Alloalcanivorax dieselolei B5: one gene and its partner. The protein of the gene in region 2 binds, or shares a complex with, the protein of the main gene of each other region. Links are inferred from orthologs where the notes say so. Each region holds a gene or a part of one and is shown on either strand. Other genes may lie near its edges.

Region 1 (6,730 bases), 2.9 Mb from region 2 along the record:
AGGGGCGCATCGCCACGGTGGCGGTTGATTCCATGGCGTTCCTGCGCCCGGTACCGGTGGGCGCCGTGGTGAGCTGCTACACGCAACTGCTCGATATTGGCCGCAGTTCGATGCAGATTCAGGTGGAAGTGTGGATTCGGGAAGATACCGGGGAGTTGGCCAAGGTCACCGAAGGGCACTTCACCTTTGTCGCCATCGACGACAGTGGCCGTACCCGGGCCGTGCCTCGCTAGAGAAGGGCCACGAAGCCGCTGTAGGCGCTTGCCGCTCCGCCTGCAAGCGAATGCCACCCCGAAAGCATTCGCCAGCAGGGCTGGCTCCTACAGTAGCCTTGTAGCGACCTCGGATTCAGCCGGTCAGGCGTCCTTCAACACCAGTGTGCGGCTGTTGAGCAGAGCCTGTTCGGCGACTTCCTGGTAGGGCATGGAAGCGTCGCGGAAAGCGACGATCGACTCATAAATGCGCCGTGACAGCTCATCCCCGGCGATCACCTCTTCAATCACCTGATCACTGGTGTCCTTCAGCGCCATCAGGACATCGTCCGGCAGGCGGCGCAACTGCACGCCATGCTCGTTGACCAGCTGTTTGAGCGCATCGGCGTTGCGGGCGGTGAACTCATCCAGGATGTGCTGGTTCTCCGCTTCGGCGGCGGAACGGACAATGTGCTGCAAATCCTGCGGCAGGCTGTTCCAGGCATCCTTGTTGATGATCACTTCCAACGCGGAACCCGGTTCCTGCCAGCCCGGGTAGTAGTAGTACTTGACCACCTTGTACAAACCGAAGGCCAGGTCATTATAGGGGCCGACCCAATCCGCGGCATCCAGCGCACCGGTCTGCAGGGAGGTGAACACCTCGCCGCCGGGCATTTGCACCGGAATCGCCCCCAGGCGCTTGATCACCTCGCCGGCCAGGCCGGGCATGCGGATCTTGAGCCCCTTGAGATCGTCGACAGAATTGATTTCCTTGTTGAACCAGCCGGCCATCTGCGTGCCGCTGTTACCGCAGGCCAGCGGCTGCAGGTTGAACGGCTCGTACAGTTCCTCCCACAGCTCCTGGCCACCGCCGAAGTTGAGCCAGCCGTTCATCTCCCAGGCGGTCAGACCAAAAGGAATGGTGGTAAAAAAGGGCATGGCCGAATGCTTGCCCTTCCAGTAATAAGGCGTGGAGTGCCCCATCTGGGCACTGCCGGAACGGACCGCGTCAAACACTTCGGTGGCGGGCACCAGCTCGCCGGCACCGTGCACCTTGATGGTCAAGCGGCCACCGGACATGGCATTGACGCGCTCGGCAAAGCGGTTGGCACCGGTACCCAGGCCGGGGTAATTCTTCGGCCAGGTGGTGACCAGATCCCATTTCAGCGCTTCGGCTTTCTTCTCGCCGACGGCACTGTTGTCACTGGCCGCGGGTTTTTCATCCTGGCCACAGCCCGCCAAGGCGGCGGCGCCCAGCCCCAGGCCCAGGCCCAGGGCGGAAACGAATTTGCGACGATCCATTGGTAAGTCTCTCCCCTTCGGGTTGTTGTAAGTATGTGCCCGGAACGACCGGGCACGGGTCTTATCTCTTTTTACGGAACGGCTGTCCATGGGACTTTTATCTACCCTGGCGCAGCACGTCTCCCTCTACAGCACGTCCCTCTACAAAACGTCCTTCTACAGCACGTCCAGGCGGGCATACTGGCTGACCAGCCATTTGGTCCCCACGCCATCGAAGTTGATTTGCAGGCGGGCATTGGGCCCCTGCCCTTCGAAGTGCAATACCGTACCTTCTCCGAATTTGGGATGTACCACCCGCGCGCCCAGACCGATGCCGTTGGCCTCCTCCTGACGCACCGTGCCGCGGCGGCCCACCGGGCGGCTCACCGCCGCCCGCACCCGCACTTCCTCCACCAGCTCACCGGGAATCTCACGCAGGAAGCGGCTGGGCGGATTGAGCGTCTCGTTGCCGAACAGGCGCCGGCTCTCGGCGTAGGTCAGATACAGCTCACGCATGGCCCGGGTCAGCCCCACATAACAGAGCCGCCGTTCCTCGGCCAACCGGCCAGGCTCCTCCGAGGACATCTGATGGGGAAACAGCCCTTCTTCCAGGCCGGTGATGAACACCACCGGGAACTCCAACCCCTTGGCGGAGTGCAGGGTCATCATCTGCACCGCGTCCTCGAACGCCTCCGCCTGGCCGTCTCCGGCCTCCAGGGCGGCGTGGTCGAGGAAGGCGGTGAGCGGGTCCAGATCGGACTCCTCGTCGCCCTCTCCGAACTGGCGCGTGGCGGAGACCAGCTCCTGCAGGTTTTCCACCCGCTGCTGGCCTTTGTCCCCTTTTTCCTGACCGTGGAAGTCCAGCAGGCCGCTGGCGGCGATCACGTGTTCCGTGGTCTCGGCCAGATCCAGCGCCTCGGTCTGTGCCGCCAGTTGATCCACCAGTTGCAGGAACGCCAGCAGCGCGTTGCTGGCCCGGGGGCTGAGCAGGCGTTCGTTGACGATGGCCACCGCCGCGTCCCAGAGCGGGATACCGCGCAGGCGGGCCTGCTCGCGTACCGCCTCCAGAGTCTTATTGCCAATGCCCCGGGTCGGGGTGTTCACCACCCGCTCGAAGGCGGCGTCCGCCTGGCGGTTGTTGAGTAACCGCAGATAAGCCAGGGCGTTACGGATTTCAGCCCGCTCGAAGAAGCGCTGGCCGCCGTAAATACGGTAAGGAATGCCGGCCTGCAGGAACGCCTCCTCCAATACCCGGGACTGCGCATTGGAACGGTACAGCACCGCCATATCATCGCGATTGGTACCCTGCTGCATCAGGCTTTCCACTTTGCCGGCGATGAAACGGGCTTCGTCCACCTCGTTGAAACCGGCATAGAGGCGAATCGGGTCTCCCTTGCCGCCCTCGGTCCACAGCTGCTTGCCAAGCCGGTCCGGGTTGTTGTCGATCACCGCGTTGGCCGCTTCCAGAATGGTGCTGGTGGAGCGGTAGTTCTGTTCCAGACGGATCACCCGGGTGTCCGGGAAATCACGGCTGAAGCGATGAATATTCTCGATCTTGGCGCCGCGCCAGCCGTAGATGGACTGGTCGTCGTCGCCAACGATGGTGACCGCGTTATGCTCATCGGCCAGCAATCGCAGCCAGGCGTATTGGATGGAGTTGGTGTCCTGGAATTCATCCACCAGGATATGGCGGAAGCGGCGCTGGTAGTGGCCGCGCAGGTCATCATTGTCGCGAAACAGTTCCAGCACCCGCAGCAGCATTTCATTGAAGTCCACCAGGCCGGCGCGCTCGCAGGCTTCCTCATAGGCCAGGTAGATCTTCTGCATGGTCGCCGCGAACAGATCGCCACCGCTGACATCCATGTGCGCCGCGCGCAGCCCTTCGTCCTTCTGGCCGTTAATGAACCAGGTGGCCTGACGCGCCGGCCAGCGCTGCTCATCCAGCCCCAACTCACGGATCACCCGTTTGACCAGCCGCTGCTGGTCATCGGCGTCGATGATCTCGAAGCTCTGGGGCAGGCGCGCTTCCTGCCAGTGCGAGCGCAGCAGGCGGTGAGCGATGCCGTGGAAGGTGCCCACCCACATGCCACCGGCGGGCATGGCCAGCAGTTGTTCGATGCGGCCGCGCATTTCCGCCGCCGCTTTATTGGTGAAGGTGACCGCGAGAATGCCGAAAGGCGAAGCCTGTTCGGTGGCGATCTGCCAGGCGATGCGGTGCACCAGCACGCGGGTCTTACCGGAGCCGGCGCCGGCCAACACCAGCAAATGGCGGTCTTCCGCGGCGACCGCGTCGCGTTGGGCCGGGTTGAGGCCGTCAAGAAGTGTGGTTACGTCATCCATGGGCCCGGAGTTTATCAGAACCAGCGAAAGCCGGCGCTGGCTTTGCAGCAATCGACGCATCCGTGACCAATCGCACGCGCGGTGCTCCTTCCGTGGTTTCCTTTCCCGCACCGGCGTGGGTAAACTGCAAAACAAAAAGGCCGTCCACGAGCCTGGAACCCGAGTCCGTGTCTACGTCATCTCAGCAACATATGGATCATTCCCGCCATGCGGTGATGCGTGCCCAATGCCGCCACCTGAGCGCCGGCTTACGTGGCATGAGCATGCTGGAAGCGGCCACCGTGCTGGTCACCCTGGCGGCCTATTGGGCCACGCCGGTGTCCCTGCTATTGCTGCTGGGATGGGCGGCGCTGACGCTGACCTTCATAGCGGCGCGCATCCTGTGGCTGCAATCCTGGGACCTGGAAGACGATACCGATCACCGTCAACAGCGCCGTTACATCTCGCTGTTCGTGCTGATTTCCGGTCTGTTACTGGGGCTCGGCGGTCTGCTGCTGAACCTGCAATCCGCCACGCCGGACGAATCCCTGTTCTATGCGCAGCTGACCCTGGGCTGCCTGGGCATCGGCCTGGGCATCGTGGCACTGGCCGCCTACAGCAGCCACCTGTTCACCGTGGTGAGCTATCAGGCGCTGCTGCTGACGCCCGCCTTTACTCAATTGCTGCTGACACAACCGGACAACCCCGCTCTGGCCACCACTCTGCTCGCCATCGCCGGCTTTCTGTTTCTCACCGCCCGTTACATCAACAGCACCTCTCACCGTGCCCTGGATCTGCAGATCAGCAACACCGCCCTGATCGATTACCTGGACCGGGCGCGCGCCAACGCCGAGGCGCTGAACGAAAAGCTGGCCGAGGAGATTTGTGAACGGAAAGAGGCACGGCGGCGTCTGCAGGAGGCCAACGACCGGCTCGAATCCATGGTCAGCGAACGTACCCGGGCGCTGGAAGTGGCCAACCGGGAACTCACCGCCACCGGCGAGCGCCTGGAGCTGGCGCTGGAGGCCAGCAATATCGGTCTGTGGGACTGGAACCTGAACACCGGCTCCAACTACCACACCAATTTCGACCGGCTGCTCGGCTACGAGAACGAATACTTCGGCAATTTCTTCGGTGATCTCAAGCAGCTGGTGCACCCGGACGACTTTCCCACCATCCGCCGCGGCATGGTCGCCCACTTCAAGGGCGAGACCGACCGCTATCACGCCATTTACCGGTTGCGCCACAAGCAAGGGCACTGGTGCTGGCTGGAGGACGACGGCCGCGTGGTGGAGTGGGACGACAACGGCCGTGCCATCCGCATGATCGGCACTCGCCGGGACATCACCTCTCAACGCGAGGCCCAGGAACAGCAACGCCTGGCCGCCACCGTCTTCGAGAACGCGCCGGAGGGCATCTTCATCCTCGACCGGCAATTCCGCTTCCTCGCCGCCAACGCCCGCTTCGAGCAGATCACCGGCTATCGCGAGGAAGAAATGAACGGTAAGAGCATCGCCGACAGCGAACATGCCCGCCGTCACCGCAATCTCTACCACACCATCCGCGTGGGGCTGCGCCGCAACGGCTTCTGGGAGGGGGAAATCACCGGCCGCCGGCGCAATGGCGAAATCTTTCCCGAGTGGGTGCAGATCAGCAGTGTGCTCGACGAACGCCAGCGGGTAATCCGCTATGTCGGCATGATTTCCGATCTGACCTCGCGCAAGGAAGCGGAGGAGCGGGTCCGCTTCCTCTCCAATTACGACCGCCTTACCGGCCTGCCCAATCGCACTCTGTTCCGCGAGCGGCTGCACAAGGCACTCACCCTGGGGCGCCTCAATCGTTCCCGGGTGGCGTTGCTGATGATCGATCTGGACCGCTTCAAGCCGATCAACGAATCGCTCGGCCACGAAATCGGTGATCGTCTGCTGAAACTGGCCGCCGACCGCATCTCCCAGTGCGGCCCCGGCGATGAGAGCCTGGCCCGGGTCGGCGGCGACGAATTCGCCCTGGTGCTGGACAACTGCGGCGGGGAGCCGCAAATCGGCGCTCTGTGCCAGAAGATCATCAACGCGATGAAGAAGCCGTTCCTGATCGACAGTCACGAGCTTCTGCTGGGCGCCAGCATCGGCATCAGTCTGTTCCCGTCCACCGCCATGGATGCCCAGCCCATGATCAACCAGGCTGACATGGCGGTGCATCAGGCCAAGCGCAGCGGCGGCAACAATTACCAGTTCTACCGCAGCGGCATGCAGGTGGCCTCGGTGGAGCAACTTGCGCTGGAAACCAGCCTGCGCAAGGCCATCTTCAAAAATGAGTTCGTGGTCCACTACCAGCCGAAAATGGATCTGGCCAGCAACGCCGTCTCCTCGGTGGAAGCCCTGGTGCGCTGGCAGCACCCGAGCATGGGATTGTTGCCGCCGTCGGAGTTCATCCCACTGGCGGAGGAGTCCGGCCTGATCTCCGCCATCGGCGAACTGGTGCTGGAGCGCTCCTGCCGCCAGGCGCACCAGTGGCATAAACAGGGGCTGGGGAACATCCGGGTATCGGTGAACCTGTCCGCGCATCAATTCCGCAAGGGCAATCTGGCCGACGTCATCGACCGTGTTCTCGACCTCACCGGCCTGCCCGCTCATCTGCTGGAGCTGGAACTCACCGAAAGCCTGATCATGGAGGACCTGGAGCAGAATATCGCTCTGCTGGAGCGGCTGCGCTCACGGGGGATCGGCCTGTCGCTGGACGATTTCGGCACCGGTTATTCCTCGCTCAGTTACCTCAAGCGCTTTCCGGTGGACACCCTGAAGATCGACCGCTCCTTCATTACCGATCTAACCCAGAACGCGGACGATGCCGCCATCACCCGCGCCATTATCGAGATGGCGCACAGCCTCAATATGAGCGTGGTGGCGGAAGGGGTGGAGACCGCACAGCACCTGGAGATT
Region 2 (8,172 bases):
GCCCCGAGCCGGTTCCAATATCAATAATGCAGCCTTTTGACGGGAGGCTTGTGAGGGCTTCCTCGATAAGATCGTCTTGGCCTGGAATGGATGTTGTGACCTGCACATGCGACTCCGCAATTTAGCCATGGACTAAATTTGAATTATGGGATTTAAGTATGTATAGGTTGTTTTGAAACCCTTAGCGGGCTCCGAACCCCGTCAGAATTGTCCTGATCGTCTTCATAATGATCAACAAGTCCAACGACAACGACAAATGCTTGATGTAGTAAAAGTCGTGCTCGACCTTCTTGCGAGTTTCCGCCAGCCCGGCTACATATCCTTGCTGGACCTGAGCCCAGCCTGAAATACCCGGTTTGATGATATGGCGGTAGCTGTAGAAGGGGACGTCTCGCTCGAAGGCCTCGGCAAATTCCGGCTGTTCAGGGCGAGGCCCAATCAGACTCATATCCCCCACCAGTACATTCCATAACTGAGGAAGTTCGTCCAGGCGGCTGCGCCGAATAAGGCGGCCGAAGCGGGTGATGCGGTGTTCATCATCGATCACGAAACGTGCGCCTTCCGGACGGTCGTCCATGCTCATGGAGCGGAACTTCAGCATGCGGAAGGGACGGTTTCCGGCGCCCATCCGTTCCTGGATGAACAGGGCGGGACCTGGGGTTTCCCAACGAATCAAGCAAGCAGTGGCCAGGCACAGAGGCAGCGCGATGGGCGTGAGAAGCAGAACTCCGAGAATATCCAGTACCCGCTTTCCAAGAAGATAAAGAGGGTTAGGCTGGAAGGCCTGGAAGTCGGAGTTGTTTAAAGTATCAAGGTTCACACTGCCCGTCATCGCTTCCAGCAGGGAACGACCATTTAGTACCGGGATGCGCCGGGAGTGATGGCGGGCGATGAAGCGGACCCAGTCGTCGTTCAATTTGGTGTCCATGTCCACCACCAGAACATCGAAACGCCGCTTATCGTTGGGGTCGGTCAGGTAGCAGAAGCGATATTGTTCGTGCTCCCGTTCGGGTTCCTCGAAACGGGTGCCGGGCACGAAGGCCAGTTTGGTGTAACGGAAGCGGGCTTTTACCGCCAATGCCAGGCCCTGGTGGGCAAGGATCAGGACGAAGCCGATGAACAAGGGTAGGCGCGAGTAACCTAACCGCAGGGCTATAACGGCGAAGATTGCCAAGCTGATGGTGATTCCCGTGACGCTCAACTGATAGGGCAAGAGGTTGCCCCCGGGATATTGGCCCAGTGCGCGGGAGAGTAGCAGATTGGTGATGAAGGTGGCGGCCAGGACAAATGAGGTCATTGTCTGGTTCGCGTCGCTGGGCAGCCATTGCCGGTATGCAAGCCAAAATGGAACAAGCAGCACCAACGCAAATGAAATAGACTGCCAGAGCGGCGCGTTCAGCAGGATACGTTCGTACCATCGCTGGTGCCGCTTGGGTTCCAACAGATGATTCTGTTGTGATTCAAGCTGATGTAGTGCATCACCCTGACTCATACCGCTCTTACCCTCGTTCCATCTCAGCGAATGACTGAAGCCTGCCCCCCCGGCGGGAGTGCCGCCAGTTCAATTTGGCCATTCTCTGGTATTCGAGGCGTAGTCCATTGCCCCAAAAACGACAATTTTAGCATGGTTTTACGGGATGATGTCTGGCCGGTTGGTCATATCGGGCCGGCTCCTTTGCGAATTCGGGTCAACTCCTTTGCAAAACAGGGAAAGGGGACAACAAAGGGATGGAGGAAGGGAAAGGAATTCGTCTGCAAGCAGACTTCCCACAGCAATTGGAAAGAAGGCGGGAGTCCGTTGTTGGGGAGGGGGGAGCGGGCAAAGAAAAAGGGTCTACCCGATGGATAGACCCTTTTCTATTTGGCTCCGCCTGCTGGGCTCGAACTAGGCGAATTCACTGGATTCGCGCGCTGATTAACAAGCGGCCTTGGCCGCTCAATCAGCGGACAAAGAAAAAGGGTCTACCCGATGGATAGACCCTTTTCTGTTTGGCTCCGCCTGCTGGGCTCGAACCAGCGACCCGCTGATTAACAGTCAGCTGCTCTACCAACTGAGCTAAGGCGGAATGTCTTGAGGCCGCGTATATTAGTGGCGGCTTTCGGGGGCGTCAACACCCCCGAGTCCGTTTGTTGCTTATTTGTTCAATACCTTCTCGATTCGGCGCACGGCTTCCTTCAGGGTGTCGAGGCCGACGGCGAAGGACAGGCGCATGCAACCCGGGGCGCCGAAGGCGGAACCCGGTACCAGGGCAACGCCGGCGGTGTCGAGCAGCTTGGTGGCAAGCTCGGTGCAGCTGGAGACGTCGTCCATTTCGGCGATGGCGCCGGAGAAGTCCGGGAAGGCGTAGAACGTGCCGTCACCGGGAGCGCAACTGACGCCGGGCAGGGCGTTCAGGGCTTCCACCACATAGTCATGACGCTCCTTGAATGCTTTGACCATGTCCGCCACGCATTGCTGATCGCCGGCCAGGGCCGCTTCGGCGGCGGCCTGGCTGATGGAGGCCGGGTTGGAGGTGCTTTGGCTCTGCACCTTCTTCATGGCGCCGATCAGCTTCTGCGGGCCGGCGGCGTAGCCGATCCGCCAGCCGGTCATGGAGTAGGCCTTGGAGACGCCGTTCATGACCACGGTGCGGTCGTACAGGTCCGGGCAGGCGTTGACGATGTTCACGAACGGCTGGCCGGTCCACAGGATGTGCTCGTACATGTCGTCGGTGGCGACCACGATGTCCGGGTGCTGCTTGAGCACTTCACCCAGCGCCGCCAGCTCTTCCTTGGTGTAGGCCATGCCGGACGGGTTGGACGGGCTGTTGATCACGAACAGGCGGGTTTTCGGCGTGATCGCCGCGGCCAGCTGTTCCGGGGTGATCTTGAAGCGGGTTTCCAGGGTGGTTTCCAGGATCACCGGTACGCCGCCGGCCACTTTCACCATATCCGGGTAGCTGACCCAGTAGGGGGCGGGGATAATCGCTTCGTCACCGTCGTTGAACAGAGCCAGCGCCATGTTGAAGAAGCTCTGCTTGCCGCCGCTGGAGACCAGCACCTGGGCTGGTTCGTAGCTCAGGTCGTTCTCACGCTTGAACTTGTCGACGATGGCCTGTTTCAGGCCGGGAGTGCCGTCCACCGCGGTGTATTTGGTTTTGCCGGCATTGATCGCCTCGATGGCGGCCTGTTTGATATGATCCGGGGTATCGAAATCCGGCTCGCCGGCGCCCAGTCCAATAATGTCCTTGCCCTGAGCTCGCAGCTCGGCGGCCTTGGAGGTCACCGCCAGGGTCGGGGAAGGTTTGATGCGTTGGACGCGGTCGGAAAGGTTGATATCGGACATGCACTCCTCATCTATCGGATGATGATTGGAACCCGGTTTTGGCACAGACCGGGGCACGCAATATTACCGCATCCGGCCCGGATCTCATAGGGTGGCCGAGCCGCTCTCACCCCACAGCAGGACAGCGACACACCATGGCAGACACCGCGTTTAAATTGCACTCGGATTACCAGCCCGCCGGGGATCAGCCCACGGCCATCGCGCAATTGGTGGAAGGGCTCGAGGATGGACTCGGCCATCAGACCCTGCTCGGGGTGACCGGGTCGGGGAAGACGTTCACCATGGCCAATGTGATCCAGCAGGTGCAGCGCCCGACCCTGGTGATGGCGCACAACAAGACCCTGGCCGCTCAGTTGTATGGGGAGTTCAAGGCGTTTTTCCCGGAAAACGCGGTGGAGTACTTCGTTTCCTACTACGACTACTACCAGCCGGAAGCCTACGTACCCAGCTCGGACACCTTTATCGACAAGGACTCCTCGGTGAACGAGCACATCGAGCAAATGCGCCTGTCCGCCACCAAGGCCATTATCGAGCGCCCGGACACCATCATCGTCGCCACGGTGTCGGCCATTTACGGTCTGGGTGATCCGGCCAGCTACCACGCCATGGTGCTGCATCTGGTGCGTGGCGATCATATCGATCAGCGCGACCTGCTGCGGCGTCTGGCGGAGTTGCAGTACACCCGCAACGAGATGGACTTCCGCCGTGCCACCTACCGGGTGCGCGGTGACGTGATCGACATCTTCCCGGCGGAAGAGGAGAGCAAGGCGGTACGTCTGGAGCTGTTCGATGATGAGATTGAGGACATCAGTATCTTCGATCCGCTCACCGGCGAAGTGATCAAGCGGGTGGGGCGCGTCACCATTTACCCCAAGAGCCACTATGTGACGCCCCGGGAAACCGTGCTCAAGGCCATCGAGATGATCAAGGAGGAGCTGGCCGACCGCCTCAAGCTGCTGCGGGACAACAACAAGCTGGTGGAGGCGCAGCGGTTGGAGCAGCGCACCCGTTTCGACATCGAGATGCTTCAGGAACTGGGCTATTGCAACGGTGTGGAGAACTACTCGCGGCTGTTTTCCGGCCGCCAGCCTGGTGAAGCGCCGCCGACGCTGTTTGATTATCTGCCGCAGGACTCGTTGCTGATCATGGATGAGTCCCACGTCACCGTGCCGCAACTGGGCGCCATGTACAAAGGCGACCGCTCCCGCAAGGAAACCCTGGTGGAATACGGCTTCCGGCTGCCCTCGGCGCTGGATAACCGGCCTCTCAAGTTCGAGGAATGGGAGCGGCTGGCGCCGCAAATGGTATTTGTCTCCGCCACGCCGGGCTCCTACGAGGAAAAGCACGCCGGCCAAGTGGTGGAGCAGGTGGTACGGCCCACCGGGCTGGTGGACCCGGCCATCGAAATCCGTCCCGCCGGCAGCCAGGTGGACGACCTGGTGGGCGAGGCCCGGGAATGCATCGCCAAGGGCGAGCGGGTGCTGGTGACCACGCTGACCAAACGGATGGCGGAAGACCTCACCGAGTACCTGAACGAAAACGGCATCAAGGTGCGCTACCTGCACTCCGACATCGACACCGTGGAACGGGTGGAAATCATCCGCGACCTGCGTCTGGGCAAGTTCGATGTGCTGGTGGGGATCAACCTGCTGCGGGAGGGCCTGGACATGCCGGAAGTGGCGCTGGTCGCCATTCTTGACGCTGACAAGGAAGGCTTCCTGCGTTCCGACCGTTCCCTGATCCAGACCATCGGCCGGGCGGCGCGCAACATCCAGGGGCGGGCCATTCTCTACGCCGACCAGGTCACCGGCTCCATGCGCCGGGCCATGGACGAAACCGAGCGCCGCCGGAACAAGCAGATCGAACACAACAAGGCAATGGGCATCACCCCGCAAGGTCTGATCAAGCAGGTGCGGGATATCATGGATGACGCCTATGCCACCGGCGCCGGTCAGCCGGAGCGCAAGCGTACCCGCAAGGTGGCGGACGACCGCGAGGAGTACATGGCCCGCTCACCGGCGGAGGTGGCCAAGGAAATCGATCAGTTGGAAGCGAAGATGATGGAGCACGCCAAGAACCTGGAGTTCGAGCAGGCCGCGGCCCTGCGCGACCGCGTCCATCGCCTGCGGGAAGAGGGCTTCATGCGGTAAGCCATGGCCAGTGGCCCACGCCGTTGGTTTCGCCCCCTGTAGGAGCCTGCCCTGCAGGCGAATGGTTTTTCGTCGACCGCTGTGGGAAGCCAGCTCGCTGGCGAATAATCGCCAACGCACTCCTGCTACACCACCTCCGGCATCACCTCCGGGCTCAACTCCTTCACCCAGATCAGAGTCCCGGCGATCACCGCCACCGGCATAATGAACAGATTCACCAGCGGCAGCATGGTCAGCCCCATCACCAGCGAGCCGAACGTCAGCACCAGCCAGCGCTTGCGCTTGAGCCGCACCAGCATCTCCTCGAACGACACTTGGCGGTTATCCGCGCCATAGTCGATGTACTGCATGCCCAGCAGCCAGCCGGACCACAGGAACCACACCGCCGACGCGAAGACATTGACCACCGGAATAAAATAAAGCACCACCACCACGAACAGCACCAGTAGTGCGCGTGACAGCCAGTACAGGGTCTTGCGGATCTCCCGCTTGAAGGTCCGCCAGATCATCGCGCCGATGGACTCATCCGGCATCGGCCGGTTGGTGACCTGGATATCCACCTTCTCCGCCAGAAAACCCATGAATGGCGCGGCGATCAGCTGTACGCCCAGGGTGAAGACGCTGGCGAACACCCCCAACAACAGAATCCACACCAGCACCACCGCGGCGTTGGCCAGAAACTGGATCAGCCCGTTGAGGAAGCTCAATCCGCCATCCAGCGCCCAGCCCGCCGTCACCGCCGAAATCCAGCCCCCGATCCAGGTCGCGGAGAGCCAGTACAGCACCCCGAACACCAGCACGTTAAAGGCCATCGGCACCATGACATACCAACGCAGGCCCGGGCTGCGCGCCAGACTGAAGGCCTGACTCAAATAGGAAAACGCACGACTGATCTGCTGCACGGTCCACCCTGTCTTCGGCTACGGAAACACCGCGGAGTCTAACGGGGTGGGGGTGGGGTGCCAATGGTGGATCTGGATGGGCGGGAAGGAAAGGCGAGGTTGTTTGTGAATGGTTGTAGGCTGAGGCTTACATGAAAAAGGGTGAATATCCTACAGGAAATGTATGAAAGGGCTTACACAAAAATATGATGAATAGTTATATAAGATCACTTATCGGATTGAGATCTGTTTCTCGATTATCAGAACCATGGATCTAAATTGGGGAAAAAGACATGTTCAAGAAATGGGGTTTAGGGCTTGTTTTTGCGGGTGTTGCTTCTTTCGGTGGGGCACCCATGGTGGCTATGGCGACTCCAGGAGGAACCGGGGCGTTTATGCCGAAGGATATAGAAATTGCACCTGATTATGTTTATATCCGTGTCGCACCTGATACAGCGGCCGGCCTCCAAAACATTGATGATTGCGATAAGAAGGATGTTCTTATCATCCCTAGTGATGATTCAACACTGAGGGCTGAGATGATTTCCGTTGTTTTATCATCTCTCTCATTTGGAAAACCTTTGTCCGTCTGGGTACCTCGTTGTGAGCCTCTACATTGGGTAGGTGCACCTACTGCACCTTATGTAGGAAGTGTGTTTATGCACCGCCAATGAGGCTTAGTATGAAAATTAATAAAGGATATTTACTGTGGTTTTTTTGCTTCTCCTGGTTTGTGCTGGTGCGCGGGCCGAGTTCCTGGAAGGGACCGTCGACCGAGTAGGTTGCCATATAGATAAGGACGAGTGTTTTGTTGTTCTTGATTCTCCTGTTATGGACGTTTCTAAATGTAGTAACGATAGCTCTGCTGGGCTGCGCTGGGGATCTTCAGGAGAACATGCATATGCCGCCTTATCCATCATCATGAATGCGAAAGTGAATAACATGAAGGTGTTGTTCGGCGGCGTGGGGGATACCTGCTTTGGCGATTTCTTAAGCTTTAGATGGGTCACTCTTAAAGACTAAAGTGTGATTTTTGGGGCACCAATAAAGAGAAGAAGGGATAGGGTATGTCTAGATACAGGAAGGCTTTGGGGATTTTTTTTGCACTTTTAATGTGCATGGCCGGTTCGGCATCCGCATCGATTTCTCTGAATAAGCCTTTATATCACGTCTATTATGGCGATATAGACAGTGTGGAGTACGGGCTGGATGGGCATCTGGATATTCTCCTTCGAGCACGCCAGCAGTTCATCATGCTGACCGTGGGAATTTCGTTCCCCGTTCCGTTTGATTCCGGCTACCAAGATATTCTTCTCTGTGGCACCAGCAGTGGCGACTTCGTACCCTGCACCATGACACAGGGCGCGGCCATCCCTGCCCAACCTTCCAATTTGTTTGATGGATTGATCGGTGATTTGGATGGGGACGGCATTGCCGACCTTTTCCTGCAGTCAAAAGACCCCAATATAAATAGCCTCTTTCTGAGCAATAACAGCGATGGCACGCTGTCTCTGAAAGACCAGTTCCTGAAGATTGGAGATCACTGGGTATCTGGAGGTGGTGAGGTCTCGATCAGGGACAATCCCCACGATAGCGGGAAAGTCTTGTTTCTTGATGATTCCCGTTACTCGCAGTGGAATGGCAGCAGCTTCTCCGAACCCAGAAGCGTCGATCTTAATACTTCCCTGATCGGTTCCTCCGCATCCTCCTTCTCCGTTGATCTCGGCCAGGCTGAGTTCAGCCTGCCCATCCAGGTCCCCAAAGGCGGTGCCGGTGTCGACCCCTCGTTCTCGATCCATTACTCCAGCGGTTCCGG

The links. Proteins that work in one complex are often made in the same cells at the same time.
Region 1: the proteins of uvrB (region 2) and uvrD are in contact, whole or in part, in a crystal structure (PDB 7EGT), measured with the Thermus thermophilus proteins. The link is inferred for Alloalcanivorax dieselolei B5 from one-to-one orthologs. Residues at the interface, in WP_096411307.1 of Thermus thermophilus: Glu23, Leu25, Arg26, Asp27, Gly28, Glu29, Arg30, Phe31, Arg55, Glu326, Asp327, Phe328, Glu379, Ser382, Gln383, His398, Gly400, Arg401; in WP_096412145.1 of Thermus thermophilus: His654, Arg656, Phe657, Gln666, Asp668, Glu669, Lys680, Arg681, Leu682, Ser683, Lys685, Tyr686, Ala687.

The regions. Positions count from the first base shown.
Region 1 is NC_018691.1:4,834,187-4,840,916, forward strand. What follows is about bases 1,232-4,177. They hold uvrD (DNA helicase II), read right to left. Parts: upstream 3,813-4,177; coding sequence 1,650-3,812; downstream 1,232-1,649. Other genes in these bases: B5T_RS21725 (TRAP transporter substrate-binding protein), read right to left, coding at 1,232-1,493; B5T_RS21735 (sensor domain-containing protein), read left to right, coding at 3,980-4,177. Also shown: B5T_RS21720 (acyl-CoA thioesterase), read left to right, coding at 1-233; more of B5T_RS21725, read right to left, coding at 357-1,231; more of B5T_RS21735, read left to right, coding at 4,178-6,730. UniProt on the Escherichia coli protein: A helicase with DNA-dependent ATPase activity. Unwinds DNA duplexes with 3'-5' polarity. Translocates on single-stranded DNA with 3'-5' polarity. Initiates unwinding more efficiently from a nicked substrate than double-stranded DNA.
Region 2 is NC_018691.1:1,889,819-1,897,990, forward strand. What follows is about bases 3,005-5,967. They hold uvrB (excinuclease ABC subunit UvrB), read left to right. Parts: upstream 3,005-3,459; coding sequence 3,460-5,475; downstream 5,476-5,967. Other genes in these bases: B5T_RS08640 (pyridoxal phosphate-dependent aminotransferase), read right to left, coding at 3,005-3,325; cysZ (sulfate transporter CysZ), read right to left, coding at 5,601-5,967. Also shown: B5T_RS08625 (glycosyltransferase), read right to left, coding at 1-106; B5T_RS08630 (exopolysaccharide biosynthesis polyprenyl glycosylphosphotransferase), read right to left, coding at 182-1,492; more of B5T_RS08640, read right to left, coding at 2,135-3,004; more of cysZ, read right to left, coding at 5,968-6,377; B5T_RS23030 (hypothetical protein), read left to right, coding at 6,650-7,030; B5T_RS23035 (hypothetical protein), read left to right, coding at 7,065-7,379; B5T_RS08655 (RHS repeat-associated core domain-containing protein), read left to right, coding at 7,610-8,172. UniProt on the Escherichia coli protein: The UvrABC repair system catalyzes the recognition and processing of DNA lesions. A damage recognition complex composed of 2 UvrA and 2 UvrB subunits scans DNA for abnormalities.